Regions from separate parts of the Streptomyces sp. NPDC002835 genome, predicted to be linked through region 2. Evidence: riboswitches for the same ligand, from Rfam matches in the RefSeq annotation. Region 2 holds a riboswitch; each other region holds the start of a gene.

Region 1 (6,857 bases), on a different contig from region 2:
CGGGCATCATCGACTCCCAGGATCAGCACGACGCACTCAGCAAGGTCCAGGCCCGTATGCGGTGGGCGTGCGACGATCCGGCCGACATCATCGAATGGGCGCCCGGCGGACGCCTGCTGGCCACGCATACGCTCACCACCTTGCCCCCGGCCTTGTACGGCCGATTGCCCGCCGGGTATCAGGAGATGCTGAACGGCCTGGCGGAGCAGCGTCTTCCGCAGGTCGAGCAGTACCGGCTCAATTTCGTTCAGCTGCCGTAGAGCCGCGGCAATGGCATCACTGGGTGGCTCGGAAGGGAGCGCGTCAGTGGTCGGAGCGGGCGGGGTGCCGGCGGAACGGACCCACCCGGCAGCGGGGCCGGGGCGGACGACGCCCGCGCGCACCCCTTCGGTGGGAGTGGTCGGAGCCGGCGTCGTGTCGCTGCTGGCTGTCGGAGCGCTGTTCTGGGCCGCAGGTATGCCGGAATGGCTGGGCCGTCCCGGCGTCGTGGCCTGGCAGACCGTCTGCGTGGCCATCACGGTCCAGGCCCTGCCGTTCCTGGTATTGGGGACGTTGGTCTCGGGTGCGGTCAACGCTTTCGTACCGGCTCATGTGTTCAGCAGGGCGTTGCCGCGCAATCCTGCGCTCGCCGTACCGGTGGCGAGTGCGGCGGGGGTCGTGCTGCCCGGCTGTGAGTGCGCATCCGTGCCGGTGGCGGGAAGCCTCATCCGCCGCGGTGTGCCGCCGGCGGCGGCCTTCGCGTTCCTGCTGTCGGCGCCGGCGGTGAACCCGATCGTGCTCGTGTCGACGGCGGTCGCTTTCCCGGGCAGTCCGCAGATGGTGGCCGCGCGGCTCCTTGCCTCCCTCGCCGTCTCCGTGGCGATGGGGTGGCTCTGGCTTCGGTTCGGCCGTGCACGATGGCTGCGGATGCCGGCCCGGCACACCGGCCACCGGCAGGGGCACAGCCGCTGGGAGGAGTTCCGGCTCGGGTTCCGGCACGACTTCCTGCACGCGGGAGGATTTCTCGTCGTCGGGGCGATGACGGCGGCCACGTTCAACGTCGCCGTACCGCGCTCGGTACTGGAGACGTTCTCCGACTCACCGTGGTTGTCCCTCCTCTTCCTTGCCGCGCTGGCGGTCGTGCTGGCTGTCTGCTCGGAGGCGGACGCGTTCGTCGCCGCCTCCCTCACCGGCTTCTCGCCCACTGCCCGGCTCGCGTTCATGGTGGTGGGGCCGATGGTGGACGTGAAGCTGATCGCTCTGCAGGCGGGTACGTTCGGCCGTGGGTTCGCCCTGCGGTTCTCCGCGGCCACGGCTGTGGTCGCCATCGCGTGCAGCGCTCTCGTCGGGTGGTGGCTGCTGTGAGACACACGGTGCAGAACGTGCTGCTCATGGTCCTCGGGGCCGGTGTTCTACGGGTGTCCCTGTTCAGCGACATCAGCCTGCGCTATGTGAAGGAAAGTCTGCAGCCCTACGTCGCCGCCGCGGGGACCGTCCTGCTTGTCGCGGGCTTCATCGGCGCTCTTCACGACAGATCGCTCAGGGCCGCGACGACGGCGACGGATGGGACAGGCCAAGTGGTGCCGTCAGAGCACGGGCACGATCACTCACACGGATCCCGCGTCGGCTGGCTGCTCCTGCCGCCCGCGCTGGCACTGCTGCTCTTCGCGCCGCCGGCCCTCGGGGCGTACACCGCCGCTCGTGACACTCCGTTGATCGTCGAAGAGTACGAGCGTTTCGAACCCCTCGCGGTAGAGGGGCCGGTCCCGTTGTCGTTGACCGAATTCATCGCACGGGTACAGCAGGACGAGACAGGCAGCCTCGAGGGCCGCACGGTCGTCATGCAGGGTTTCGTCACACCGCGCAAGGACGGCGGCTGGGATCTGACCAGGCTCGTCGTGGCTTGCTGTGCTGCGGACTCCCAGTCGTTGGCGGTCACCGTCCGCGGCGCACCGGCACCACCTGCCGACACCTGGGTCAAGGTGACCGGTACATGGCATCCTCGCGGGGCCTTCGGAACCAGGTCGGCGGCGTTGGCGCTGGACACGGCCCGAGTCGAGCGCATCGCTCAACCGGCAAACCCCTACACCGACAGAGCGCCCACCGTCAGCCCCTGAGGCCGACGGGCCTTTGCCGGCCCGTACCGACCCGGTCCGTACCGACCCGGTCCGTTCCGGACTCGTCCGCCGGCGAGGTGGCCAGGCTCGTGGTGGGCGGCGCCATGCCGGCGGTGGTGGCGGTGCGTCGGCTGCTGACGAGGCCGCGGTTCCGCTTCGGCTCGTCCGGCGCGGGCGGCGTGCTCACCGTGGTGTTCACGGGCCTGCCGTTCTTCCGGGGCGCGCTGCGCTCACTGCGCGGCCGCAGTTCACCGGGGACGGACAGCCTGGTCACCGCCGCCACGCTGATCTCGCTCGTGCTCCGCGAGAGCGTGGTCGCGCTGACCGTGCTGTGGCTGCCTGACCTCGGCGAGTTCCTCCAGACCCTCACCCTGCGCCGCACCCGTCGCGCCATCGAGCAACTGCTGACGACCGGTGAGGAACGCGTCTGGGTCGTGCGCGACGGCGGCGTCGAGGCCGAGGTCGCGCTCGACGAGGTGCGGGACGCGCGGCGGGCCATGACCATGCTGCTCATCGCCTGCCCCTGCGCCGCCGGTCTCGCCACTCCCACCGCCATCAGCGCCGCGATCGGCAACGGCGCGCGGCGCGGCACTCTGATCAAGGGCGGCACCCAGCTGGAGGGTATCGGCCGCGTCTCGGCCGTCGTCTTCGACAAGACCGGCACCCTCACCTTCGGGAAGCCCTTGGTGGCGGGCGTGGTGAGCCTCAGCGACCGGTTCATGGCCGACGACGTGCTCAGCCTGGCCGCCTCCGGCGAGCTGCACGCCCGCCACCCCCTGGCGCAGGCCATCGTCGCTCACACGGCGCAGCAGCACCTGCACGTGCCCATTCATCAGGCGTGCGAAGTCGTGCTCGGCATGGAGACCACCGCACGACTGCCGGCGCGGGCACGTGCTTGACCCGTCACCGTCCGGCCGGTCCATGGGGCCGACAGACCCTCGCTCCTTGGCCCGGCACACCGAACCAAGGAGCCCGCGTCGCTCATTGGAGAGCTGCGGCCGGGTATGCCCCCGGTGTGTCTCCCACAGTCCCCATCAGGGTGGCATCTTTGCGATGACGGAAGGGTCACCCTCCCGTGCACGCTATGCTGCAAGCCGCCCCGCGGGGGAAGTCCGGTGGAAGTCCGGCGCTGACCCGCAACGGTAGGCGGAGCCCAACTTGTGGCCCCGTGAGCCCGATTACCCGCGGTGGTGATGGCTCCTGTCAATTCGCCGTGGACTGCGAGAGGGTGCTGCACAGGGCGCCCCGCGTCCCGGGCCGCTCCTGTGCTCACGTGGGTGCACGGCCTGAGGCGAAGGCGATCCGCCCATGGCCACCCCCCTCGAACTCGAACCGGCCGCACCACCTCACGCGGCGCGTACCGGCGCCGGCCCCGCGCCGCCCAAGCGTGTATCACTGCTCCTTCTCTTCTCCACCCTGTGCACCGTGCTGTTGCTCTCCATCGTCTGTGGGGCGGGGATCGGGGCGTCGGGACTGTCCTGGGGAGAGGTGCTGCGTCACCTGTGGGCCGGGCTGACCGGCGGATCCATATCCCCCGACGAAGTCTCGGCGTACACCATCGTGTGGGAACTGCGCTTTCCACGAACCGTGCTGGCCGCGGTCGTCGGGGCCGGCCTGTCCGCCATCGGCGTCGCCGTGCAGGCAATGGTCCGCAACGCCCTCGCCGACCCGTTCGTCCTCGGCATCTCCTCCGGCGCGGCCGTCGGCGCCAACGCCGTCCTCCTCTTCGGAGCCTTCGGCGCTCTCGGCTTGTGGGCCCTGTCCACGGCGGCCTTCCTCTCCGCGCTCCTCGCCATGGTGCTCGTGTACGCGATCGCCCGCACCTCTGACGGTCTGACCCCGCTGCGGCTCGTCCTGACGGGCACCGCGATGTACTACGGCTTCTCGGCCGTCACCACGTTCATGGTGTTCGCGGCCGAGCGCGGCGAGGCGGCCCGCTCCGCGATGATGTGGCTGCTCGGCAGTCTCGGCGGAGCCAGCTGGGCCTCCGTGCCGATTGCCGCGGGGGCCGTGCTCGCCGGCCTCGCCCACCTCACTGTGTCGGCGCGCCGCCTGAACGCCCTGGCGATGGGTGACGAGACCGCGGCCGCCCTGGGGGTGGACGCGGGAAGGCTGCGCAAGGAGCTGTTCCTGGTCTGTGCCGCCGTCACGGGGGCCGTGGTCGCGGTGAGCGGTGCGATCGGCTTCGTCGGCCTGATGGTTCCGCACGCCGCACGGATGCTGGTCGGCGCGGACCATCGCCGGCTGCTGGCCGTCGCCCCACTCGCGGGCGCCGTCCTGCTGATCTGGGTGGACATCCTGTCGCGCGTGGTGCTCGCTCCCGTCGAGCTGCCGGTGGGCGTGCTGACCGCCGTCATCGGCGTGCCGTGCTTCGTCCTGCTGATGCGCCGCCGCTCCTACACCTTCGGAGGCGCGTGATGCGGATCGACATCGATGCACTGACGGTCGAGGTCGCCGGCGCGCGGCTGGTGCGGGAGGTCACGCTCCGAGCGGGCAGCGGGCAGGTCGTCGGGCTGGTCGGGCCCAACGGCAGCGGCAAGTCCACGCTGTTGCGCTGCGTCTACCGGGCCCTGCGCCCCTCGACAGGGACGGTCCGGCTCGGCGGTGAGGACCTGCACTCCCTGAGCGCGCGCGAAGGCGCCCGCCGGCTGGCCGCCCTGCCCCAAGAGGCGGTCACCGAGTTCGACTTCACGGTCGCCGAGGTCGTGGCGATGGGGCGGCTGCCGCACCAGCGGTCCGTGGCCCGGACCACCGACGAGGACCGGAAGGCGTGCGAGGCCGCGCTGGTCAGGGTGGACGCCTGCCACCTCGCCGACCGCGGCTTCCTCACCCTCTCCGGCGGCGAGAAGCAACGGGTCCTGATCGCCCGCGCGCTCGCGCAGCAGCCGCGCGTACTGGTGCTCGACGAGCCCACCAACCACCTCGACATTGCCCAGCAGTTGGAAGTGCTGGCTCTGGTGCGCGGAAGTGGGCTGACCGTGCTCACCGCATTGCACGACCTCAACCTCGCCGCGCTCCACTGCGACCTGCTCCACGTCATCGACAGCGGCCGGATCGTCGCCTCCGGTGCACCGTACGACGTGCTCACACCCGAGTTGCTGGCCGAGGTCTTCGGCGTACGGGCGCACCGTGTGCCGCACCCCGAGTCCGGCGCCGTGCAACTGCTCTTCGACCGTCTCCCACCGACTCAGCCCGCTTCTTGAGGAGCCATGGCCATCATGCCGAACCCCGTACGCCCCGCCGCACTCGCACTCGCCGCCGCCCTGGTACTCACCGGGTGCGGCGCGCAGGTCACTTCCCAGGACGAGGAGGGTGGTGGTGCCCGGGCACGCGGCAGCCACTACCCGGTGACCATCGAGAACTGCGGCCGGACGAAGAGTTACGACAAGGCGCCACAGCGTGTCGTCACCAATGACGTCGGCATCACCGAAATCATGTTCGCGCTCGGACTCGAGGACCGCATGGCGGGCTATGTGATGCCCGACGACAGGGGCGATCTCACAGCCGTTCCCTGGAAGGACGCTTACGAGAAGACGAAGTGGCTCTCGAAGAAGACGATCAACAAGGAACTGGTCCTCGCCGCCCGCGCCGATCTCGTCTTCGCGGGCTGGAACTACGGCTTCAACGAGGGGGAAGGCTTCAGCCCGGCCGAGCTGGAGAAGGTGGGCGTCGACTCGTATCTGCTGAGCGAATCCTGCCGCAACGGGCAAGGGAAGGCCCGCGGGGTGATGCCACCGCTCGAAGCGCTGTACACCGATCTGCGGAACCTGGGAAAGATCTTCGACGTCGAGGACCGCGCCGAGACCCTCATCGCGGACTTCAAGAGGAAGGTGGCCGAAGCGCAGGCGAAGGCCCTGAAGGGCGCCGACCGCCCGCGCGTCTTCCTCTACGACGACGGCCGGGACAAGCCGCTGACCTCGGGCCTGTACGCCGGGCCGCACGACATCATCACCAGGGCGGGTGGCGACCACGTCATGAAGGACCTCAAGGACAGCTGGGCGACGGTGGGCTGGGAGACCGTGGTCGAGCGTGACCCCGAGGTGATCGTGATCAACGACTACGGAGACACCACCGCGGACCAGAAGCGGAAGTTCCTGAAGTCCTACCCCCCGCTCGCCGGCGTCTCGGCCGTGAAGAACGACCGGATCGTCGTCCTCGACTACGCGGAGCTGGTCGAGAGCCCGCGCAATCCCGCGGCCATCGCCTCACTCGCCGCGGACCTGAGGAAATTCGCCTCGTGACCTGACCGGCAGAGGGCCCACTCCCGTGAAGGGATCGCGGGGGCATGGGGGCGGCTGAAGCCCGGCAGAGGTGGTGGTACTTCCTGTGTGCTCAGGACGCTGCGGTGCTGAGGGCCCTTTCCCGCCGGGCCGGACGGCTCGAGTCCGGCCACGCGGGGCGGCTGTCTCCCATGGGGCCTTCTGCTTCCCTCAGGCCGCGAAGACCGCGGTCCGTAGAGCGCGACAACATCGACCTGGAGTCATGGCCGGCTCATCCTCGCATCCCCCTCCCGGTCGCCATAGAGGGGTACGGGAGGTCCCGGGGCTCGCCCCAACCGGTCCGTTGTGGCGCACGCCACAACGCCCGTGGGGAACTCCGTGACCGGTTCGGCCGATTCCTCTCGTGGCCTGAGCACGCCCAACTGCTGCGTTACACGGAGGTACCGGTGGAGACAGAGCAGGTGGCACCTCGGCTGCAGCCGCAGCATCGGGTGGTCATCTGACGTCGCTTCTCACCTGTGCCATGGGGTTTTCGATGCTG
Region 2 (6,857 bases):
ACCGCGCGCGTGCCCAAGTACTACCGGCTCAAGCGCCACTTGCTGGACATGACGGAGACCCTGCCGCCCGGCACCCCCGTGCCGCCGGAACGGACGCTGGCCGCGGAGTTCGACACCTCCCGCACCACGGTCCGCCAGGCGCTCCAGGAACTGGTCGTGGAGGGCCGGCTCGAACGCATCCAGGGCAAGGGCACGTTCGTCGCCAAGCCCAAGGTCTCGCAGGCGCTGCAGCTCACCTCGTACACCGAGGACATGCGCGCACAGGGCCTGGAGCCCACGTCTCAGCTGCTGGACATCGGATACGTCACAGCCGACGACACCCTGGCCGGACTGCTGGACATCGCGGCGGGCGGCCGGGTGCTGCGCATCGAGCGGCTGCGGCTGGCCAGCGGCGAGCCGATGGCCATCGAGACCACGCACCTGTCGGCCAAGCGCTTCCCGGCGCTGCGCCGCAGCCTGGTCAAGTACACCTCGCTCTACACGGCACTGGCCGAGGTGTACGACGTCCATCTCGCGGAGGCCGAGGAGACGATCGAGACATCGCTCGCCACCCCTCGCGAGGCGGGACTGCTCGGCACGGACGTGGGCCTGCCGATGCTGATGCTCTCGCGCCACTCGCTGGACGCCCGCGGCGAGCCCGTGGAGTGGGTCCGCTCGGTCTACCGGGGCGACCGCTACAAGTTCGTGGCGAGGCTCAAGAGGCCGAACGGCTGACCCGGGCCCGGCTCGGAACATTGCCGGGGGTCCGGGGGTTGCCCCCCGGGAATTCGCAGCGTGGCGAGGCTCAAGAGGCCGAACGGCTGACCCGGGCCCGGCTCGGAGCATTGCCGGGGGTCCGGGGGTTGCCCCCCGGGAATTCGCAGCGTGGCGAGGCTGAAGCGGCCGAACGGCTGAGCCGGGCCCGGCTCGACATACATGGCGCCGCAACCTGTTGCGGCGCCATGTCATGTTTTGGGCGCCCCGTAGCCAAGTCTTTGCCGTACCGATATACGAACCGGGGGTGACTCCGCGAGAACGCCTCGCCTAGATTTCGTGCGCATTACAAGTGAGCAGTAAGGGGACGGAGTCGCATGTCAGCAGCACCCGATGCGCCCGAAGCGCCACAAGCGCCCGAAGCGAAACAACCGGTCGTCACACCGGTACGCGTGATCATCGCCCTCTGCCTCTTCGCGCCTTTCGTGGCGATGCTCTGGGTCGGCTCCTACGCGAAGGTCGAACCGACTTTCATCGGCATGCCGTTCTTCTACTGGTACCAGATGCTCTGGGTGCTGATCTCGGCGGTCCTGACGATGATCGCCTACAAGCTGTGGCAGCGTGACCAGCGCGGCCGCAAGGGGGGTGCGTCGCAGTGAAGGACGGCGTGAACGGCGTCGCACTCGCCGTCTTCATCTTCTTCTTCGTGGCCGTCACGGTCATGGGCTTCCTGGCCGCGCGCTGGCGCAGGGCCGCGAACGAGAACACCCTCGACGAATGGGGCCTCGGCGGCCGCTCGTTCGGCACCTGGGTGACCTGGTTCCTGCTCGGCGGCGACCTGTACACCGCATACACCTTCGTCGCCGTGCCGGCGGCCATCTACGCGGCGGGCGCGGCCGGCTTCTTCGCCGTCCCGTACACGATCCTCGTCTACCCGCTGATCTTCACCTTCCTGCCGCGTCTGTGGTCGGTGTCGCACAAGCACGGATACGTGACGACCTCCGACTTCGTCCGCGGCCGGTTCGGCTCCAAGGGCCTGTCGCTGGCGGTCGCGCTCACCGGCCTGCTCGCCACGATGCCGTACATCGCGCTCCAACTGGTCGGCATCCAGGCCGTGCTCGACGTGATGGGCGTCGGCGGCGGCGAGACGACCAACTGGTTCGTCAAGGACCTGCCGCTGCTGATCGCCTTCGGCGTGCTGGCGGCCTACACGTACTCCTCCGGACTGCGTGCGCCGGCGCTCATCGCGTTCGTCAAGGACACCCTGATCTACATCGTCATCGCGGTGGCGATCATCTACATCCCGATCAAGCTGGGCGGCTTCGACAATATCTTCGCCGCGGCCGGGGAGAAGTTCTCCCAGGTCAACGAGGCTACGGGCAAGCCCACCGGCGCGCTGGTGCCCGGCGAGATGGCGCACTGGGGCTATGCCACGCTGGCGGTCGGCTCCGCGCTGGCCCTCTTCATGTACCCGCACTCCATCACGGCGACGCTGTCCTCGCGCAGCCGTGAGGTGATCCGCCGCAACACCACGATCCTGCCGCTGTATTCGGTGATGCTCGGGCTGCTGGCGCTGCTCGGTTTCATGGCGATCGCGGCCGGGGTGAACGTCAAGAACGGCCAGCTGGCCATCCCGCAGCTGTTCGAAAACATGTTCCCCGCCTGGTTCGCGGGCGTCGCCTTCGCCGCCATCGGCATCGGCGCGCTGGTCCCCGCGGCCATCATGTCGATCGCCGCGGCCAACCTGTTCACCCGGAACATCTACAAGGACTTCATCCGGCCCGACGCGACCCCGGCCCAGGAGACCAAGGTCTCCAAGCTGGTCTCGCTGCTGGTGAAGGTGGGCGCCCTGGTCTTCGTCCTCACCATGGACAAGACCGTGGCGATCAACTTCCAGCTGCTGGGCGGAATCTGGATCCTGCAGACGTTCCCGGCGCTGGTCGGCGGTCTGTTCACCCGCTGGTTCCACCGCTGGGCACTGATCGGCGGCTGGGCGGTCGGCATGCTCTACGGCACCATCTCCGCCTACAACGTCGCGAGCCCGACGCAGAAGCACTTCGGCGGCTCGTCCGACGCGATCCCGTTCATCGGCCAGATCGGCTACATCGGTCTCACCGCGTTCGTGCTGAACGTGGTCGTGACCGTGGTCCTCACCTTCGTCATGCGGGCGGCCAAGGCCCCCGAGGGCATCGACGAGACCAGCCCGTCCGACTACACCGCGGACGCGGGCGACCCGGGCGTCAAGGTCGAGCTCCCGCCGGCCACGGCGGGCGCGCCCGGCGGTCACTGACACCGCACACGACCGAGAAGGGGCCGCCGGACCTCCCGGCGGCCCCTTCTCGTATCGCGGTGGACCGTCACCTCAACTTCCGCCCGCAGACACAACATGTGGGGGTGGCACTCCCGGCCCGCCCCCACATGTATGCTCATCTCGCTGTCACTGCAGGGGAATCCGGTGCGAATCCGGAACTGTCCCGCAACGGTGTGATCCGGTGCGCTTTGCCGTACCCGTTTCGAGTCCGACGACCTGCCGACGGCGCATCCGGTTCGACCGATCCGGATGCCAGACGTCCGGGCCTCGCGGTTGGGCCGGTGGACGCCGTGCGCCGTGCTGCCCAGGTACGCGCCGCCACGGCCCCCGCCTCCCGCCGGTCCAGAGCCGAGCGAGGGAGAGCACCACATGACCATCGCGCCAGCCGATCCGGCTTCAGCGACCCAGCAGGACGGCCCCGGGACCGTGCTGCTGCGGCTCCTGACGGACCTCACGGCCGACCTGGCCGACACCGACCCGGGCAGGGTCGCCGCCGCCGCGCTGCGCGGCCGGCACGCCGGGTCCGACGAGGCCGAACTGCGCTCCCTCGCCACCGACGCCGCCGCCGGCCTCATCTCCGAGGACCCCGCGTACTCCAAGCTGGCCGCGCGTCTGCTCACCCGCACGATCGCGACGGAGGCCGCCGGGCAGGGCGCGGTGTGCTTCTCCGCCTCGGTCGCCGTCGGCCACCGCGAGGGCCTGATCGCCGACCGCACGGCCTCGTTCACCGCACTGCACGCGGACCGGCTCGACGCGCTGATCGACCCCGAGGGGGACGACCGGTTCGGCTACTTCGGGCTGCGGACGCTCTACAGCCGCTATCTGCTGCGGCACCCGATCACCCGCCGGGTGATCGAGACCCCCCAGCACTTCATGCTGCGCGTCGCCTCCGGCCTCGCCGCGGACGACACCGAGCCCGCGGTGGACGAAGTGGCCGCGCTGTACCGGCTGATGAGCCGGCTCGACTATCTGCCGTCCTCGCCCACCCTCTTCAACTCCGGTACCCGTCACCCGCAGATGTCGTCCTGCTATCTGCTGGACTCGCCGCTCGACGAGTTGGACTCGATCTACGACCGCTACCACCAGGTCGCCCGCCTCTCCAAGCACGCCGGCGGCATCGGCCTCTCGTACTCCCGCATCCGCGCCCGCGGTTCACTCATCCGGGGCACCAACGGGCACTCCAACGGGATCGTCCCGTTCCTGAAGACCCTCGACGCCTCCGTCGCCGCGGTGAACCAGGGCGGCCGGCGCAAGGGCGCCGCCGCGATCTACCTGGAGACCTGGCACGCGGACGTCGAGGAGTTCCTTGAGCTGCGCGACAACACCGGCGAGGACGCCCGCCGTACGCACAACCTGAACCTCGCGCACTGGGTCCCCGACGAGTTCATGCGGCGCGTCGAGGCGGACACCGAGTGGTCGCTGTTCTCCCCGGTCGACGTGCCCGAGCTGGTCGACCTGTGGGGCGACGAGTTCGACGCCGCGTACCGCCGGGCGGAGGCCGCCGGGCTGGCCCGCAAGTCGGTCCCGGCCCGTGAGCTGTACGGGCGGATGATGCGGACCCTCGCGCAGACCGGCAACGGCTGGATGACGTTCAAGGACGCCGCCAACCGCACCGCCAACCAGACGGCGGAGCCCGGCCGGGTCGTCCACTCCTCCAACCTGTGCACCGAGATCCTCGAGGTGACGAACGACGGCGAGACGGCCGTCTGCAACCTGGGCTCGGTCAACCTGGGCGCGTTCGTCGACGCGGGAGCCGGCGCCGACGGCATCGACTGGGAGCGGCTGGACGAGACCGTCCGCACGGCGGTGACCTTCCTCGACCGGGTCGTCGACATCAACTTCTACCCGACCGAGCAGGCCGGCCGGTCCAACGCCCGGTGGCGTCCGGTGGGCCTGGGCGCGATGGGGCTGCAGGACGTCTTCTTCAAACTGCGGCTGCCCTTCGACTCCCCCGAGGCGAAGGCCCTGTCGACCCGGATCGCCGAGCGGATCATGCTGGCGGCGTACGAGGCGTCCTGCGACCTCGCCGAACGCGACGGCTCCCTGCCGGCCTGGTCCGAGACCCGCACGGCGCGCGGCGTGCTGCACCCCGACCACTACGGCACCACGCTCAACTGGCCGGAGCGCTGGGACGCGCTGCGCGCCCGGATCGCCGACGTCGGCATGCGCAACTCCCTGCTGCTCGCCATCGCGCCGACCGCCACCATCGCCTCGATCGCCGGCGTGTACGAGTGCATCGAGCCGCAGGTGTCCAACCTCTTCAAGCGCGAGACCCTCAGCGGCGAGTTCCTCCAGGTCAACTCCTACCTCGTGGCCGAGCTGAAGAAGCTCGGCGGGTGGGACGCGCAGACCCGGGAGGCCCTGCGCGAGGCGAACGGCTCGGTGCAGGGCTTCGACTGGGTCCCGGCCGACGTACGGGCCCTGTACCGCACCGCCTGGGAGATCCCGCAGCGCGGCCTGATCGACATGGCGGCGGCCCGTACGCCGTTCCTGGACCAGAGCCAGTCGCTGAACCTGTTCCTGGAGACGCCGACCATCGGCAAGCTCAGCTCGATGTACGCGTACGCCTGGAAGCAGGGTCTGAAGACGACCTACTACCTGCGCTCGCGCCCGGCGACCCGTATCGCCCGCGCCGCGTCCGCAGCCGTCCCTGTCCCCGTCCCCGCGCAGGCGACCCCCGAAGAGGCCGTCGCCTGCTCCCTGGAGAACCCCGAGTCCTGCGAGGCCTGCCAGTAATGAGCTCCACCGACACCGGCGCACCCGTCAAGAACCTTCTCGACCCGGGCTTCGAACTCACCCTCCGCCCCATGCGCTACCCGGACTTCTACGAGCGCTACCGGGACGCCATCAAGAACACCTGGCACGTGGAGGAGGTCGACCTCCACTCCGACGTCACCGACCTGGCCAGGCTCACGCCCGGTGAGCAGCATCTGATCGGCCGGCTGGTCGCGTTCTTCGCGACGGGCGACTCGATCGTCGCGAACAACCTGGTGCTCACGCTCTACAAGCACATCAACTCCCCGGAGGCGCGGCTGTATCTGTCGCGCCAGCTGTTCGAGGAGGCCGTGCACGTCCAGTTCTATCTGACGCTGCTGGACACCTATCTGCCCGACCCGGACGACCGGGCCGCCGCGTTCGACGCCGTCGAGAACATCCCGTCGATCCGCGAGAAGGCGCAGTTCTGCTTCCGCTGGATGGACTCGGTCGAGAAGATCGACCGGCTGGAGTCCAGGTCCGACCGGCGTCGCTTCCTGCTGAACCTGATCTGCTTCGCGGCCTGCATCGAGGGCCTGTTCTTCTACGGGGCGTTCGCCTACGTGTACTGGTTCCGCTCGCGCGGACTGCTGCACGGTCTGGCCACCGGCACCAATTGGGTGTTCCGTGACGAGACGATGCACATGAACTTCGCCTTCGAGGTCGTGGACACCGTCCGCAAGGAGGAGCCGGACCTCTTCGACGACGAGCTGCGCCAACAGGTCACCGACATGCTCGCCGAGGCCGTGGAGGCGGAGCTGCAGTTCGGCCGCGACCTGTGCGGCGACGGCCTGCCGGGCATGAACACGGAGTCGATGCGCGAGTACCTCCAGTGCGTCGCCGACCAGCGCCTCACCCGGCTCGGCTTCGCCCCGGTGTACGGCTCCGAGAACCCGTTCTCCTTCATGGAGCTGCAGGGCGTCCAGGAGCTGACGAACTTCTTCGAACGCCGCCCGTCCGCCTACCAGGTGGCCGTGGAGGGATCGGTGGACCTCGACGAGGACTTCTGATCCGGTGAACGCCGTCGCGGCCCGCGCCTCTCACGGGGGGAGGCGCGGGCCGCGGTGGTGTGGGTCAGATACCGCAGCTGGAAGCGGAC
Region 3 (6,857 bases), on a different contig from region 2:
TGGCCGAGGAGGAAGTCCAGCACGTTCAGGGTGTGCTCCCGGGTGGTGCCGAGACCATGAACGGCGATGATCCAGGTGGCCCGGGCGCCTGGCACGAACCAGGCGGGGAGTGCGCCGAGTTCGCCGGGGACGAGGATGTCGGAGTGCTCGATGCCGAGCGCGGCGGACGGGTCGCCCTTGTGCACCTGCGGGGTGAGCCGGACCCGGGTGCCGGGCTCCAGCCCGCCCTCCGTGACGCGCACGAGCCGGCGCACGACCGTGTCCGCGTCGTGCGCGACGCCGTCGAGGACGGGGCCCACGACCGCGTGAACGCCCGGCGCCTCCAGTCCGTACGTGCCGGGGCGCATCGAGGCCAGGCTGCGGGTCAGCACGACGCGGCCGGGGGCGGTGGCGTGGACGGTGAGCCGGGGATCGCCCGGCAGTGGCCTTCGGGCCCCGCGGAGCGCGGCGTGGCTCGCGTAGCGGCCGGCCGCGACTGCGGCCGCGCCGACGCCGATCAGTGTGGTGACGGCCGCTGCCGTCGCTGTAGCGGGGCGCACGGGTCCAGTGTCGGGGCGGGCGCGGGTGGGGGCCAGTGGGGGGAGCCGGGCGGGCACCGCGCAGCAGTCAGGAAGAGCCCTGGCCGTAGCCCGCGAGGCGGGTGGCCGCCGCGGCCAGTTGGGGTGGGGTCAGGAGGTTCGGGGTATGGCCCGGGACGGAGGCGGCCGTGAGCCAGACGCGGCACATCCACTCCAGTTGCGCCGTGCGGTCGTACGCCTGGGGCAGGGTGTCGCCGTAGGTCACCGTCCCGTGGTTCTGGAGGAGGCAGGCCGTGCGGTCGCGCAGGGCGTGGAGCATGTTCCGGGCCAGTTCGTCCGTGCCGTAGAGGGCGTAGGGGGCGACGCGGACCGGGCCGCCGAGGGCGGCGGTCATGTAGTGGACGGGCGGGAGTTCGGGGACGAGCGTGGAGACCGCCGTCGCGTGGACGGCGTGGGTGTGCACGACGGCGCGCGCGCCGGTCTCGCGGTGGATCGCCAGGTGCAGGGGCAGTTCGCTGGTGGGCTTCAGAACTCCGAGGACCTGCGTGCCGTCGAGGTCGACAGCGACGGTGTCGCGGTCCGTGAGCCGGTCGTAGGGCACTCCGCTCGGCGTGACAAGAACCACCTCGCCGACCCGGACCGAGACGTTGCCCGAGGTGCCGACGACGAGTCCTTCGGCCGCCGTTCTGCGGGCGGTGTCCACGAGCTCCCGCCAGGTCTGCTCGATGCCGTTCCGCCGTGCCTGGCCGGTCGCCGCACCGGTCGCCTCATCAGTCATGGCGGCGATCCTGCCAGCCGGGTGCGCGGCCTCGGCGACACGGAGGGTGTTCGAGTGGCTGCTGTGAGCGCCACCGGGGCCGAAAATCGGACAAGCGGAATCAGCCGACCCCACTTGGGGACACCGCGAAGTCCGACCCAGTTCACCTTCCGTTCATTCAGGTTGCCTACGGTCCTCGCGTCAATGACGTCAAACGATTGCCTGGGTAAATGGAACACATCACACTGCTGCTCGCGATCGTGATCGTGACAGCGCTCGTGTTCGATTTCACGAACGGTTTCCACGACACCGCCAACGCGATGGCGACGACCATCTCGACCGGCGCAATGAAGCCGAAGACCGCGGTGGCCATGTCCGCCGTTCTGAACCTCGTCGGCGCTTTCCTCTCCGTGGAGGTCGCCAAGACCATCTCCAGCGGACTGGTCGACGAATCAGGCATCACACCTGAAGTCATCTTCGCGGCGCTCGTCGGCGCCATCCTGTGGAACCTGCTCACCTGGCTGGTGGGCCTGCCGTCCAGTTCGTCGCACGCCCTCATGGGCGGTCTGATCGGCGCCACGGTCGCCTCGGTCGGCTTCGCCGGGGTCAACGGCGGCGTCGTCGTCACCAAGGTGCTCATCCCGGCCATCGCCGCGCCCGTCGTGGCCGGTCTCGCCGCCATGCTGGCGGCGCGGCTGACGTACCGGGTCGACAGGAACACCGACGCGAAGGCCACCGCCAAGGGGTACCGCGCCGGTCAGATCGCATCCGCCGGTCTCGTCTCCCTGGCGCACGGCACCAACGACGCCCAGAAGACCATGGGCATCATCACGCTCGCCCTGGTCGCCGGCAATGTCCTCGCCCCCGGGTCCAACCCCCCGATGTGGGTCATCGTCTCGGCCGGTGTGGCGATCGCGCTCGGCACCTACCTCGGCGGCTGGCGCATCATCCGCACCATGGGCAAGGGCCTCACGGACCTCCAGCCGCAGCAGGGCTTCGCCGCCCAGACCAGCGCGGCCAGCGTCATCCTCGCCTCCTCGAACCTCGGCTTCTCGCTGTCGACCACGCACTCCTGCTCCGGCGCCGTCATGGGCGCGGGCCTCGGCCGCAAGGGCGGCGTGGTCCGCTGGTCGACCGCCACCCGGATGTTCGTGGCCTGGGGTCTGACCCTGCCGGCCGCCGGACTCGTCGCGGCGATGTCGGAGTACGTCACCAAGCAGGGCGGCTGGGGTGTCGCGGCCGTCGCCGTCTTCCTCGTCGGCTCCTGCATCGCGATCTGGTTCATCTCGCGCCGTCAGGTCGTCGACCACACCAACGTCAACGACGTCGACACCGAGGAGCCCGCGGACGTCGTCACGGACGCCGTCACGGCCGTCACCCCGCCGCCCGCCGGCGAACTGAAGACCACTGTCCCGGCCCCCGCCGACCCCGAGCCGGTCCGTCCGGCCGCGGTGTAAGGAAGCAGCAGCATGAAGATCGACTGGGTAGCCCTCGGCTCCGTGTTCGGCGTGAGCCTCGTCGCCACCGTCGCCCTGGTGGGCCTGTTCACCCTGGGCATCGTGGGCCTGAGCAAGCAGGGGTCCGGCACACAGACCGCCGGCTCCGCCGTACTGACCCGCACCGGCGCGTACGCGTGCTTCGCGCTCTGCGCGGCGGCGGTGTCCTACGGGATCTATCTGATCGTCACCTGACGTCCCGTATCCGCACGGAGGCCGGGCCGGACGCACCTGCGGGCGCGTCCGGCCCGGCCTTCGCGTGTGCGCCCGTGTGGGACTGCGCACACTGTCCCGCCGCAGGTCAAGGGTGAGTTGACGGGCGTTCGCGCACATGGTGGACTGCCGGGGCCATCTACGGCGGCAGAAGAGGAAGTCCGGTGCGAATCCGGCGCGGTCCCGCCACTGTCACCCGGGGACACCACCCCGGGGAGCCAGGAACTCTCGCCGCCGGTCACGTCGAACCAGGGCGCGGACCCTGAGTGAGGACTCCTGCCATGCCCGGCCGCGGTACTGCCCTGTCTGCACTGCCTGCCTTGCCTCTCGGATCCCGTCCCTGCGGACATCTCCCCTCGGACGGCTGATCACGTGCGCGCCGACCGGATCTTCCTGTACGGCGCCGCGGCCGGCCTCGTCGGCGACCGGCTCCTGGGCGATCCCCGCCGGGGGCACCCGGTCGCCGTCTTCGGGCGGGCCGCGGGCGCCGTCGAGCGTGCGCTGTGGCGTGACCACCGGGGCCGGGGCGCCCTGCACACCGCGGTGTGCGCCGGCGGAGCCGTGGCCGTGGCGGCCCTGGCCGCCCGTGCCGTACGCCGCTCCCCCGCCGCCTCGCTGGCCCTGACCGCCGCCGCGACCTGGGCCGTCGTCGGGGGCACGACGCTCGGCCGCGAGGCCGCGGCCGTCGGAGAGGCGCTGGCGGCCGGGGACGTCGAGGCCGCGCGCGAGCGGCTGCCCCATCTGTGCGGCCGCGACCCGCAGGCACTGGACGAGCAGCAGATCGCCCGCGCCGTCGTGGAGTCCGTCGCCGAGAACACCTCGGACGCGGTCGTCGGCGCCCTCGTGTGGGGCGCCGTGGCGGGCGTGCCCGGGCTGGTGGGCTTCCGGGCGGTGAACACCCTGGACGCGATGGTCGGCCACAGGTCGCCGCGCTACCGGCGCTACGGCTGGGCCTCGGCCCGCCTCGACGACGTCGCCGGCTGGCCCGGCGCCCGGCTGACCGCCGTGCTGGCGGCCCTCTGCGGGCCGGACCCGCGAGGCGCCGTGCGGGCCTGGCGGGCGGATGCCGCCAAGCACCCGAGCCCCAACGCGGGCCCCGTGGAGGCGTCCTTCGCGGGCGCCCTCGGCGTACGGCTGGGTGGGACCCTCTCCTACGGCGGCCGGGTCGAGCACCGGCCGGTGCTGTGCGGGGAGGGCCGCGCGGTGGAGTTCGGCGACATCGGTCGGGCGGTGCGGCTTTCGCGCCGAGTGGGGCTGCTGGCCCTGGCGGTCTGCGCGGGCGCACGGCTCGGCGCTGGGGCACTGAAACGGAGACGGGCATGAGCGGTGGGCTGCTGGTCGCGGGAACCACCTCGGACGCGGGCAAGAGCGTCGTCACGGCCGGGATCTGCCGGTGGCTGGTGCGGCAGGGGGTGAAGGTCGCGCCGTTCAAGGGGCAGAACATGTCCCTCAATTCGTTCGTGACGCGTGAGGGCGCGGAGATCGGGCGGGCCCAGGCGATGCAGGCGCAGGCCGCCCGCGTGGAGCCGACCGCGCTGATGAACCCCGTACTGCTCAAGCCCGGCGGCGACCGCTCCAGCCAAGTGGTGCTGATGGGCAGGCCCGTCGGCGAGATGAGCGCGAGGGGCTATCACGGGAACCGGCAACGCGAGCTTTTCGAACCGGTCATGGCGTGCCTGGATGAGCTGCGGGGCACGTACGACGCTGTGATCTGTGAAGGGGCGGGCAGTCCGGCCGAGATCAATCTGCGGCGCACGGACATCGTGAACATGGGCATCGCGCGGGCGGCCCGGCTGCCGGTGCTGGTGGTCGGCGACATCGACCGGGGAGGGGTGTTCGCGCAGTTCTTCGGTACGACGGCGCTGCTGAGCCCCGAGGACCAGTCGCTCGTGGCGGGGTATCTGGTCAACAAGTTCCGCGGCGACGTGTCGCTGCTGGAGCCGGGGCTCAACATGCTGCGCAGCCTCACCGGACGGCCGACCTACGGTGTCCTGCCGTACGCGCACGGACTCGGCATCGACGAGGAGGACGGCCTGAGGGTGTCCCTGCGCGGCGCGGTACGGGAGTCGGTGGTCGCCGCGCCCGTCGGCCAGGACGTGCTGCGGGTCGCGGTGTGCGCGGTGCCGCTGATGTCGAACTTCACCGATGTGGACGCGCTGGCGGCCGAACCGGGCGTCGTGGTGCGGTTCGTGGACCGCGCGGAGGAGCTCGTGGACGCCGACCTGGTGGTGGTCCCCGGCACCCGGGGGACGGTCAGGGCGCTGGCGTGGCTGCGGGAACGCGGGCTGGCGGACGCCCTGGCACGGCGGGCGGCGGAAGGCCGGCCGGTGCTGGGCGTCTGCGGCGGCTTCCAGGCGCTCGGCGAGCACATCGAGGACGACGTCGAGTCGAGGGCCGGCGAGGTCGCGGGGCTCGGGCTGCTGCCGGTACGGGTGCGGTTCGCGCGCGAAAAGTGCCTGGCCAGACCGGTCGGCGAGGCGCTCGGGGAGCGGGTCGAGGGCTACGAGATCCATCACGGTGTCGCCGAGGTCCTGGGCGGCGAGCCCTTCCTGGACGGCTGCCGGGTGGGCGCGGTGTGGGGGACGCACTGGCACGGGTCGCTGGAGAGCGACGGCTTCCGGCGGGCCTTCCTGCGGGAGGTCGCGGCGCGGGCGGGGCGGCGCTTCGTGCCCGCGCCGGACACCAGCTTCGGGGCGCTGCGGGAGGAGCAGCTCGACCGGCTGGGCGATCTGATCGAAGAGCACGCGGACACCGGGGCGTTGCTGCGGCTGATCGAGGACGGGGCGCCGGCGGGACTGCCGTTCGTGCCGCCGGGGGCGCCGTGACGGCCCCCGGGGCGGCGGGCGCGGGCCGCTCCCGCGGCAGACCCTCTCCCCGCTCTCTCACCGCCCGCCGCGCTCGGCGGAAACCAAGCGAGTCGCGCCGTCTGCGCGACTCCCGCAAAGGAGTGATCAAAGGATGAGCACCCCCTATCCGTTCACCGCGGTCGTCGGGATGGACGATCTGCGGCTGGCCCTGCTGCTCAACGCGGTCAGTCCGGCGGTCGGCGGTGTGCTCGTGCGAGGTGAGAAGGGCACCGCCAAGAGCACCGCGGTACGTGCCCTCGCCTCGCTGATCCCCGATGTCGACGTCGTCGCCGGCTGCCGTTTCTCCTGCGCGCCCGCCGCGCCGGACCCCTCGTGCCCGGACGGCCCGCACGAGGCCGGGGCGGCGACCGCGCGGCCCGCGCGCATGGTCGAGTTGCCCGTGGGCGCCTCCGAGGACCGGCTCGTGGGTGCGCTGGACATCGAGCGGGCGCTCTCGGAGGGCGTGAAGGCGTTCGAGCCCGGCCTTCTCGCGGACGCGCACCGCGGGATCCTCTACGTCGACGAGGTGAATCTGCTTCACGACCATCTCGTGGACGTTCTGTTGGACGCCGCCGCGATGGGCGCCTCGTACGTCGAGCGTGAAGGCGTCTCCGTACGGCACGCCTCCCGCTTTCTGCTCGTCGGGACCATGAACCCCGAGGAGGGCGAGCTGCGGCCCCAGTTGCTGGACCGGTTCGGACTCACCGTCGAGGTCGCCGCCTCGCGCGACCCCGAGCTGCGGGTGGAGGTCGTACGGCGCCGGCTCGCGTACGACGACGACCCCGCCGGCTTCGCGGCGCGCTGGGCAGGCGAGGAGGAGGCGCTGCGCGAGCGGATCTTGGCGGCGCGGGAGCTGCTGCCGCGCGTGGTGCTCGGTGACGTGGCGCTGCGTCAGATCGCCGCCACGTGTGCGGCGTTCGAGGTCGACGGTATGCGGGCCGACATCGTGATGGCCCGGACGGCGACCGCGCTGGCGGCGTGGGCGGGCCGGGACGAGGTCACGGAGGAGGACGTGCGCCAGGCCGCG
Region 4 (6,857 bases), on a different contig from region 2:
GATCGGGTCCCGCCTCTTCGATACTGGACGCCTCCGTCCCGACGACGACAGGCGACGCCACGGGCCACGAACCGTACAGACCCACCGACCAGGCAGGACCCGGCGCACGGGCCGGGCAGGCACCTTCCAGGAGGAACCGTTGAGGATGCTGATCAATGTGCCGGAGACCGTCGTCGCGGACGCGCTGCGCGGAATGGCGGCCGCGCATCCCGAGTTGGCCGTGGACGTGGACAACCGGGTGATCGTGCGGCGGGACGCACCCGTCGCGGGGAAGGTGGCGCTGGTCTCCGGGGGCGGGTCGGGGCACGAGCCGCTGCACGGCGGGTTCGTCGGGCCCGGGATGCTCGACGGGGCGTGCCCGGGCGAGGTGTTCACCAGCCCGGTGCCGGACCAGATGGTGCGGGCCGCCGCCGCGGTCGACAGCGGCGAGGGCGTGCTGTTCGTCGTGAAGAACTACACCGGTGACGTCCTGAACTTCGACATGGCCGCCGAGCTCGCGGAGGACGAGGGCGTACGGCTGGGGCGGGTCCTGGTCGACGACGACGTGGCCGTGACGGACAGCCTGTACACGGCCGGGCGGCGCGGCACCGGCGCGACCCTGTTCGTGGAGAAGATCGCCGGGGCCGCCGCCGAGGAGCGGGCGCCGCTGGAGCGGGTCGAGGCGATCGGCCGGCAGGTCAACGCGTCGACCCGCAGCTTCGGCGTGGCGCTGAGCGCCTGCAGCACCCCGGCGAAGGGCGGCCCCACCTTCGACCTGCCCTCCGGGGAACTGGAACTGGGCGTCGGCATCCATGGCGAGCCGGGGCGGGAGCGCCGCCCGATGATGACGTCGCGGGAGATCGCGGACTTCGCCGTCGAGGCCGTCCTGGAGGATCTGCGCCCCTCCGGCCCGGTGATCGTCCTCGTCAACGGCATGGGCGCGACTCCACTGCTGGAGCTGTACGGCTTCAACGCGGAGGTCCAGCGGGTGCTGGCCGAGCGGGACGTGGCCGTCGCCCGGACCCTCGTCGGCAACTATGTGACGTCCCTCGACATGGCCGGCGCGTCCGTGACCCTCTGCCAGGTAGACGAGGAGCTGCTCAGGCTGTGGGACGCGCCGGTGCGGACACCGGCTCTGCGCTGGGGGTCGTGACGGCCTGCGTCCCCGATGCCGTCGTCCCTCGTACCGACCGAACCGACCCGACTCACCAGGGAGTTCCTGTGCTCGACGCCGAATTCTTCCGCCGCTGGCTGGCCGCGGTCGCAGCCGCCGTGGACCGGGAGGCGGACCGACTGACCGAGTTGGACTCGGCGATCGGTGACGCGGATCACGGCAGCAATCTCCGGCGCGGTTTCACGGCCGTCGGCACCGCGCTGGAGAAGGAGCCGCCGGCGACGCCCGGCGCAGTCCTGATGCTGGCCGGACGGCAGTTGGTGTCGACAGTCGGCGGCGCGTCGGGCCCGCTGTACGGGACGCTGCTGCGGCGCACCGGCAAGGCGCTGGGCGACGACGCGGAGGTGACTCCCGCGCAGCTCGCGGAGGCGCTGCGGACGGGGGTCGCCGCGGTGGCGCAGCTGGGCGGCGCGAAGGCGGGCGACAAGACGATGCTGGACGCCCTCGAGCCGGCGGTCGCGGCGCTCGGCGACAGTACCGAGTCGTTCGCCGCGGCCCGCGAGGCGGCCGAGCAGGGGGCCCTGGCGACGGTGCCGTTGCAGGCGCGCAAGGGCAGGGCGAGCTATCTCGGTGAGCGCAGCATCGGCCACCAGGACCCCGGAGCCACGTCGTCCGCCCTGCTGGTCGCCGCGCTCGCCGAGACGGCGGAGGCGGTGGAGGCGCCATGAGCGACGCCGGACAGGTCGGGATCGTGCTGGTCTCGCACAGCAGGGAGGTGGCCGCCGCCGTCGCCGAACTGGCCAAGGGCCTCGCGGGCGGCGGCGGTACGGCCCCGGTGGCGCCGGCCGGCGGCACCCCGGACGGTGGTCTCGGCACCAGCGCCGAGCTGATCACCGCGGCAGCGGAGCAGGTCGACGGCGGCGCCGGCGTCGCGGTCCTGGTGGACCTGGGCAGCGCCGTGCTGACGGTCAAGGCGCTGCTGGCCGAGGGCGACGAACTGCCCGACGGGACCCGGCTGGTGGACGCGCCGTTCGTGGAGGGCGCGGTGGCGGCCCTGGTGACGGCCTCCGCGGGGGCCGACCTGGACGCGGTGGAGGCGGCGGCCTCGGAGGCGTACGACTACCGCAAGGTGTGACGTACGGCCGCGGCAAGCTCTGAGGCACCGCGGCCCGCGAACCGCGCGTACGACCGCCCCAGACCCCGACGTACCGCGGCCGCGAGCGGCCCCCGAACGCCCGCCCCCGGCCCGGATGTGGCGAACGGCTCACCCCGCCGCGGCCCGGTGCGCCCGTGCGCGGCTTGTGATGTCGCTGGTCGGCGCATTACTGTCACGGGGCCTTGGTGTTCGGGAAACCGGTGCGGTACCGGTGCGGCCCTCGCCACTGTGATCGGGAAGTCCGGCTCCGACCCCTCACGGGGAGCCACTGGGACACCGCGCCTGCGCGTGGTGCCCGGGAAGGCGGAGTACGGGCGGCATGACCCGTCAGCCAGGAGACCGGCCAGGGTGCGTTGTCCATCCACGAGGTGCTGGAGAGGGTCTCCCACATCATGCATATAGCCGAGGGGTATCTGCCCCCGCTGCACGCGGCCGCCTGGGGCGTCGCGTCCGCCCCGTTCGTCGTCCACGGCGTACGCGCCCTGACCCGCGAGGTCAGGTCCAATCCCGATTCGACCCTGCTGCTCGGCGCGGCGGGCGCCTTCACGTTCGTCCTGTCGGCGCTGAAGATCCCGTCGGTGACGGGCAGCTGCTCGCACCCGACCGGTACCGGTCTCGGCGCGATCCTGTTCAGACCGCCGATCATGGCGGTGCTCGGCACGATCACGCTGCTCTTCCAGGCCCTGCTGCTGGCGCACGGCGGTCTGACCACGCTCGGCGCCAACGTCTTCTCGATGGCGGTCGTCGGCCCCTGGGCGGGGTACGGGGTGTACCGGCTGCTGCGCCGGTCCGGGGCGCCGCTGATGGTGAGCGTGTTCTTCGGCGCGTTCACCGCCGACCTGTCCACGTACTGCGTGACCACCGTCCAACTCGCGCTCGCCTTCCCCGACCCCGGCAGCGGTGTCGCGGGCTCGCTGGCGAAGTTCGGCGGGATCTTCGCCCTCACCCAGATCCCGCTGGCGGTCAGCGAGGGCCTGCTCACCGTGCTGGTGATGCGGCTGCTCAGCCGGTCCAGCAAAGGCGAACTGACCAGGCTCGGCGTACTGGTTCCGGGTACGAAGAAGGAGGCCACGGTCCGATGAGCCGTAACGCGAGGATCAACACCCTGCTCCTGCTGGCCGTTGCGGCCCTGGCCGTCCTGCCCCTGGTCCTGGGACTCGGGGACCACAAGGCGGAACCGTTCACCGGCGCGGACGGGGAGGCCGAGGCGGCGATCACGGAGCTCGAACCGGACTACGAGCCCTGGTTCTCCCCGCTGTACGAACCGCCGTCCGGCGAGGTCGAGTCGGCGCTGTTCTCCCTGCAGGCGGCGCTCGGCGCCGGCGTGCTGGCGTACTACTTCGGGCTGCGCCGGGGCCGGCGGCAGGGCGAGGAGCGGGCGAAGGAGGCGCAGGGGAAAGAGGCACAGGCGAAGGAGCCGGCGAAAGCCGCCGCCGAGGACTCCGACACCGCCGCGCCCCCGGCGTAGCCGCCGATGCTTCCCATCGACGTGGCGGCGCACAGCAGCAGCTGGCGCCGCCGCCACCCGTGCGAGAAGGCCGCCCTCGGGGTCGGTCTGACGGTGACGGCCGTCTGTCTGCCGCCGTGGCCCGGCGCCGTCCTCGTCGCCGCGGCCACGCTCGCCGTGCTGCTCGGCCCGGCGGGGGTGGCGCCCCGCCGGCTCTGGCGGGCGTTCCGTATCCCGCTGGGGTTCTGTGTCACCGGGGCCGTACCGCTGCTGTTCGCGGTCGGCGGCCCGGACGGCCTGGTCGCGTTCGCGCCGGACGGGCCGGGACAGGCGGCGCGGCTGCTGCTGCGCACGTCCGCGGCCTCGCTGGGCGTTCTGCTGTTCGCCTTCACGACGCCGATGTCCGACCTGCTGCCGCGGCTGGTGAAGGCGGGCGTGCCGCCCGCGGTGGTCGACGTGGCGCTTGTCATGTACCGGATCAGTTTTCTGCTGCTCGACGCCGTGGCGAACATCCGCCAGGCCCAGGCCGCCCGCCTCGGCCACACGACGCGAGCCGCCGCCTGGCGCTCGCTCGCGGGGCTCGGGGCGACGGCCTTCGTGCGCGCCTTCGACCGGGCGAGCCGGCTGCAGACGGGGCTCGCGGGCCGCGGCTACGACGGCACCCTGCGGGTGCTGGTGCCGCCGGCCACGGTGTCCCGCCCGTTCCTCGCCTGGGTCGCCGCGCTGCTGACCGGGATCGTCGTCCTCACTCTCGTGCTCGAAAGGTACGCCCTGTGATCGTGGAACTCGTCGACGCCGGTTACGCCTACGAGGACGGCCCGGCCGTGCTCACCGGCATCGGCCTCGGCCTCGCGGAGGGCAGGTCGACCGCGCTGCTCGGACGCAACGGCAGCGGCAAGACGACCCTGTTGCGGCTGCTGAGCGGCGGGCTGCGGCCCGCGGCCGGCCGGCTGCGCCTGGGCGGCGAGCCGGTGACCTACGACCGGGCCGGGCTGACCCGGCTCCGCACGACGGTGCAGCTGGTCCTGCAGGACCCGGACGACCAGCTGTTCGCGGCGTCCGTCGAGCAGGACGTGTCGTTCGGTCCGATGAACCTCGGGCTGGCGGAGGAAGAGGTACGGGCCCGGGTGGACGAGTCGCTGGCCGCGATGGACATCGTGGCGCTGCGGGACCGGCCCACGCATCTGCTCTCGTACGGGCAGCGCAAACGGGCCGTGATCGCCGGCGCGGTGGCGATGCGGCCGCGGGTGCTGATCCTGGACGAGCCGACCGCGGGGCTGGATCCGCACGGGCAGGAGCGGCTGCTCGACGTGCTGGACGGTCTGCGCGCGGCGGGGACGACGGTGGTCATGGCGACGCACGACGTCGATCTCGCCCTGCGCTGGGCCGACGACGCCGCCGTGCTGACGCCGGACGGCCTGCGGACCGGCCCGGCGGCCGGACTCCTCTCGGACCACGCGTTGTTGGAGTCGGCGCGGCTGCGGATGCCGTGGGGGACGGCGGTCGCGGAGCTGCTGCGGGCGCAGGGGCTGCTGGACGGGGGCGAAGGTCCGCGGACGGCGGAGGAGTTGGCGGCGTGGACACGGGCCGCCTCCTCCCCCGCCGGGCCGGCTCCCCGTACCTCCTCCCGGGGCTGACGCCCGGCACCCGCGACCGGGTACGGGACGGTCACCGGGCCGGGTCGCGGGGTTCGCGCCGTACGTCACGCCGCCGCCGCGTCGCGCCAGGCCGACTCCCGCAGCAGCCTCAGGCCGTTGAGGCCCACCAGGACCGTGGAGCCCTCGTGGCCCGCGACGCCGAGCGGGAGCGGAAGGTGCCAGGCGAGGTCCCAGACGACCAGGACGCCGATGCACACGGAGGCGATGACGAGGTTCTGCACGACCAGCCGGCGGGCCCGGCGTGACAGGGCCACGACCGCCGGGACGGCGGCGGCCTCGTCGCGTACGACGACGGCGTCCGCGCTCTCCAGCGCCAGGTCGGAGCCGGCCCGGCCCATCGCGACGCCGGCGGTCGCCGCCGCCAGCGCGGGGGCGTCGTTGACGCCGTCGCCGACGACCAGGACCTTGTCGCCGGCCCGTTCCCATTCCCGTACCGCCGCGACCTTGTCCTGCGGCAGCAGTTCGGCCCGTACGTCGGTGATGCCGACCTCGCCCGCCACGCGCGCCGCCGCCCGCGGGTTGTCGCCGGTGAGCAGCGTCGGTGCGGTGCCGGTGAGCCTGGCGAGGGCCGCGACGGCCTCCGGTGCGCCTGCCCTGAGCCGGTCGTCGACGGCCAGCACGGCGACGGGTTCGCCGTCGACCTCGACCACGACCGCGGTACGGCCGTCGGCCTCCGCCTCCGTGACCGCCGGGCACGCGCCGGTCAGCAGCGCGGCGGGGCTGCCGACGCGCACCTTGCGGCCCGAGACGAGCGCCGACACTCCGCGCCCGGGCTCCGAGTCGAACTCCCGTGCCTCCGGCAGGCGCAGGCCGCGTTCGCGGGCCGCGGCGACGACCGCGCGGCCGAGCGGGTGCTCGCTGTGGAGCTCTGCCGCCGCGGCGAGGGTCAGCGCGGTGTCCGCGTCGAGGCCGCCCCCCGGCAGGGCGTGCACGTGGGCGACGCGCGGCGCCCCTTCGGTGAGGGTGCCGGTCTTGTCGAGCGCGACCCGGGTGACGGACCCCAGCCGCTCCATCGCCACGGCGGACTTGACGAGCACTCCGTGGCGGCCGGCGTTGGCGATCGCGGAGAGCAGCGGCGGCATGGTGGCGAGCACGACGGCGCACGGCGAGGCCACGATCATGAACGTCATGGCGCGCAGCAGGGTGGTGGTGAAGTCGGCGCCGAAGGCGAGCGGCACGGCGAGCAGCGCGAGGGTGGCGACCACGACACCGGTGGAGTACCGCTGTTCGATCTTCTCGATGAACAGCTGGGTGGGCGCCTTGGTCGCGCTCGCCTCCTCGACCATGGCCACGATCCGTGCGATGACGGACTCGGCGGCGTCCGCGTCGACGCGGACGCGCAGCGAGCCGGTGCCGTTGAGCGTGCCGGCGAAGACGGTGTCGCCGGCGGTGCGCCCGACGGGGAGCGGCTCGCCCGTGATGGTGGCCTGGTCGACCTCGCTCGCGCCCTCCAGCACGGTCCCGTCGGCGGGCAGCCGCTCCCCCGGCCGTACGAGCACGGTG

What was found. A riboswitch is a leader RNA that binds a small molecule or an ion and turns the genes downstream of it on or off. The one in region 2 is predicted to bind cobalamin.
Region 1: linked by a shared signal. The riboswitch ahead of ACWD01_RS25100 (FecCD family ABC transporter permease) and the one ahead of ACWD01_RS02815 (ribonucleoside-diphosphate reductase subunit alpha) in region 2 are both predicted to bind cobalamin.
Region 3: linked by a shared signal. The riboswitch ahead of ACWD01_RS35265 (cobalamin biosynthesis protein) and the one ahead of ACWD01_RS02815 (ribonucleoside-diphosphate reductase subunit alpha) in region 2 are both predicted to bind cobalamin.
Region 4: linked by a shared signal. The riboswitch ahead of ACWD01_RS24920 (energy-coupling factor ABC transporter permease) and the one ahead of ACWD01_RS02815 (ribonucleoside-diphosphate reductase subunit alpha) in region 2 are both predicted to bind cobalamin.

Annotation. Positions count from the first base shown of each region.
Region 1 covers NZ_JBSFUW010000026.1:18,198-25,054, forward strand. Annotated here, with positions in the region: gene ACWD01_RS25080 (class I SAM-dependent methyltransferase) at 1-260, shown strand, start outside; gene ACWD01_RS25085 (permease) at 271-1,344, shown strand; gene ACWD01_RS25090 (TIGR03943 family putative permease subunit) at 1,371-2,096, shown strand; gene ACWD01_RS25095 (HAD family hydrolase) at 2,174-2,995, shown strand; cobalamin riboswitch at 3,153-3,301, shown strand; gene ACWD01_RS25100 (FecCD family ABC transporter permease) at 3,405-4,514, shown strand; gene ACWD01_RS25105 (ABC transporter ATP-binding protein) at 4,514-5,299, shown strand; gene ACWD01_RS25110 (ABC transporter substrate-binding protein) at 5,315-6,337, shown strand.
Region 2 covers NZ_JBSFUW010000002.1:14,831-21,687, reverse strand. Annotated here, with positions in the region: gene ACWD01_RS02830 (GntR family transcriptional regulator) at 1-714, shown strand, start outside; gene ACWD01_RS02825 (DUF3311 domain-containing protein) at 1,071-1,352, shown strand; gene mctP (monocarboxylate uptake permease MctP) at 1,349-2,983, shown strand; cobalamin riboswitch at 3,081-3,242, shown strand; gene ACWD01_RS02815 (ribonucleoside-diphosphate reductase subunit alpha) at 3,374-5,740, shown strand; gene ACWD01_RS02810 (ribonucleotide-diphosphate reductase subunit beta) at 5,740-6,768, shown strand; gene ACWD01_RS02805 (D-Ala-D-Ala carboxypeptidase family metallohydrolase) at 6,833-6,857, opposite strand, start outside.
Region 3 covers NZ_JBSFUW010000062.1:9,247-16,103, forward strand. Annotated here, with positions in the region: gene ACWD01_RS35245 (alpha/beta hydrolase) at 1-539, opposite strand, end outside; gene ACWD01_RS35250 (class II aldolase/adducin family protein) at 607-1,296, opposite strand; gene ACWD01_RS35255 (anion permease) at 1,506-2,732, shown strand; gene ACWD01_RS35260 (hypothetical protein) at 2,745-2,966, shown strand; cobalamin riboswitch at 3,098-3,233, shown strand; gene ACWD01_RS35265 (cobalamin biosynthesis protein) at 3,357-4,307, shown strand; gene ACWD01_RS35270 (cobyric acid synthase) at 4,304-5,809, shown strand; gene ACWD01_RS35275 (putative cobaltochelatase) at 5,943-6,857, shown strand, end outside.
Region 4 covers NZ_JBSFUW010000025.1:96,066-102,922, reverse strand. Annotated here, with positions in the region: gene dhaK (dihydroxyacetone kinase subunit DhaK) at 140-1,132, shown strand; gene dhaL (dihydroxyacetone kinase subunit DhaL) at 1,201-1,821, shown strand; gene ACWD01_RS24925 (PTS-dependent dihydroxyacetone kinase phosphotransferase subunit DhaM) at 1,818-2,228, shown strand; cobalamin riboswitch at 2,416-2,611, shown strand; gene ACWD01_RS24920 (energy-coupling factor ABC transporter permease) at 2,642-3,331, shown strand; gene ACWD01_RS24915 (energy-coupling factor ABC transporter substrate-binding protein) at 3,328-3,717, shown strand; gene cbiQ (cobalt ECF transporter T component CbiQ) at 3,724-4,473, shown strand; gene ACWD01_RS24905 (energy-coupling factor ABC transporter ATP-binding protein) at 4,476-5,333, shown strand; gene ACWD01_RS24900 (heavy metal translocating P-type ATPase) at 5,399-6,857, opposite strand, start outside.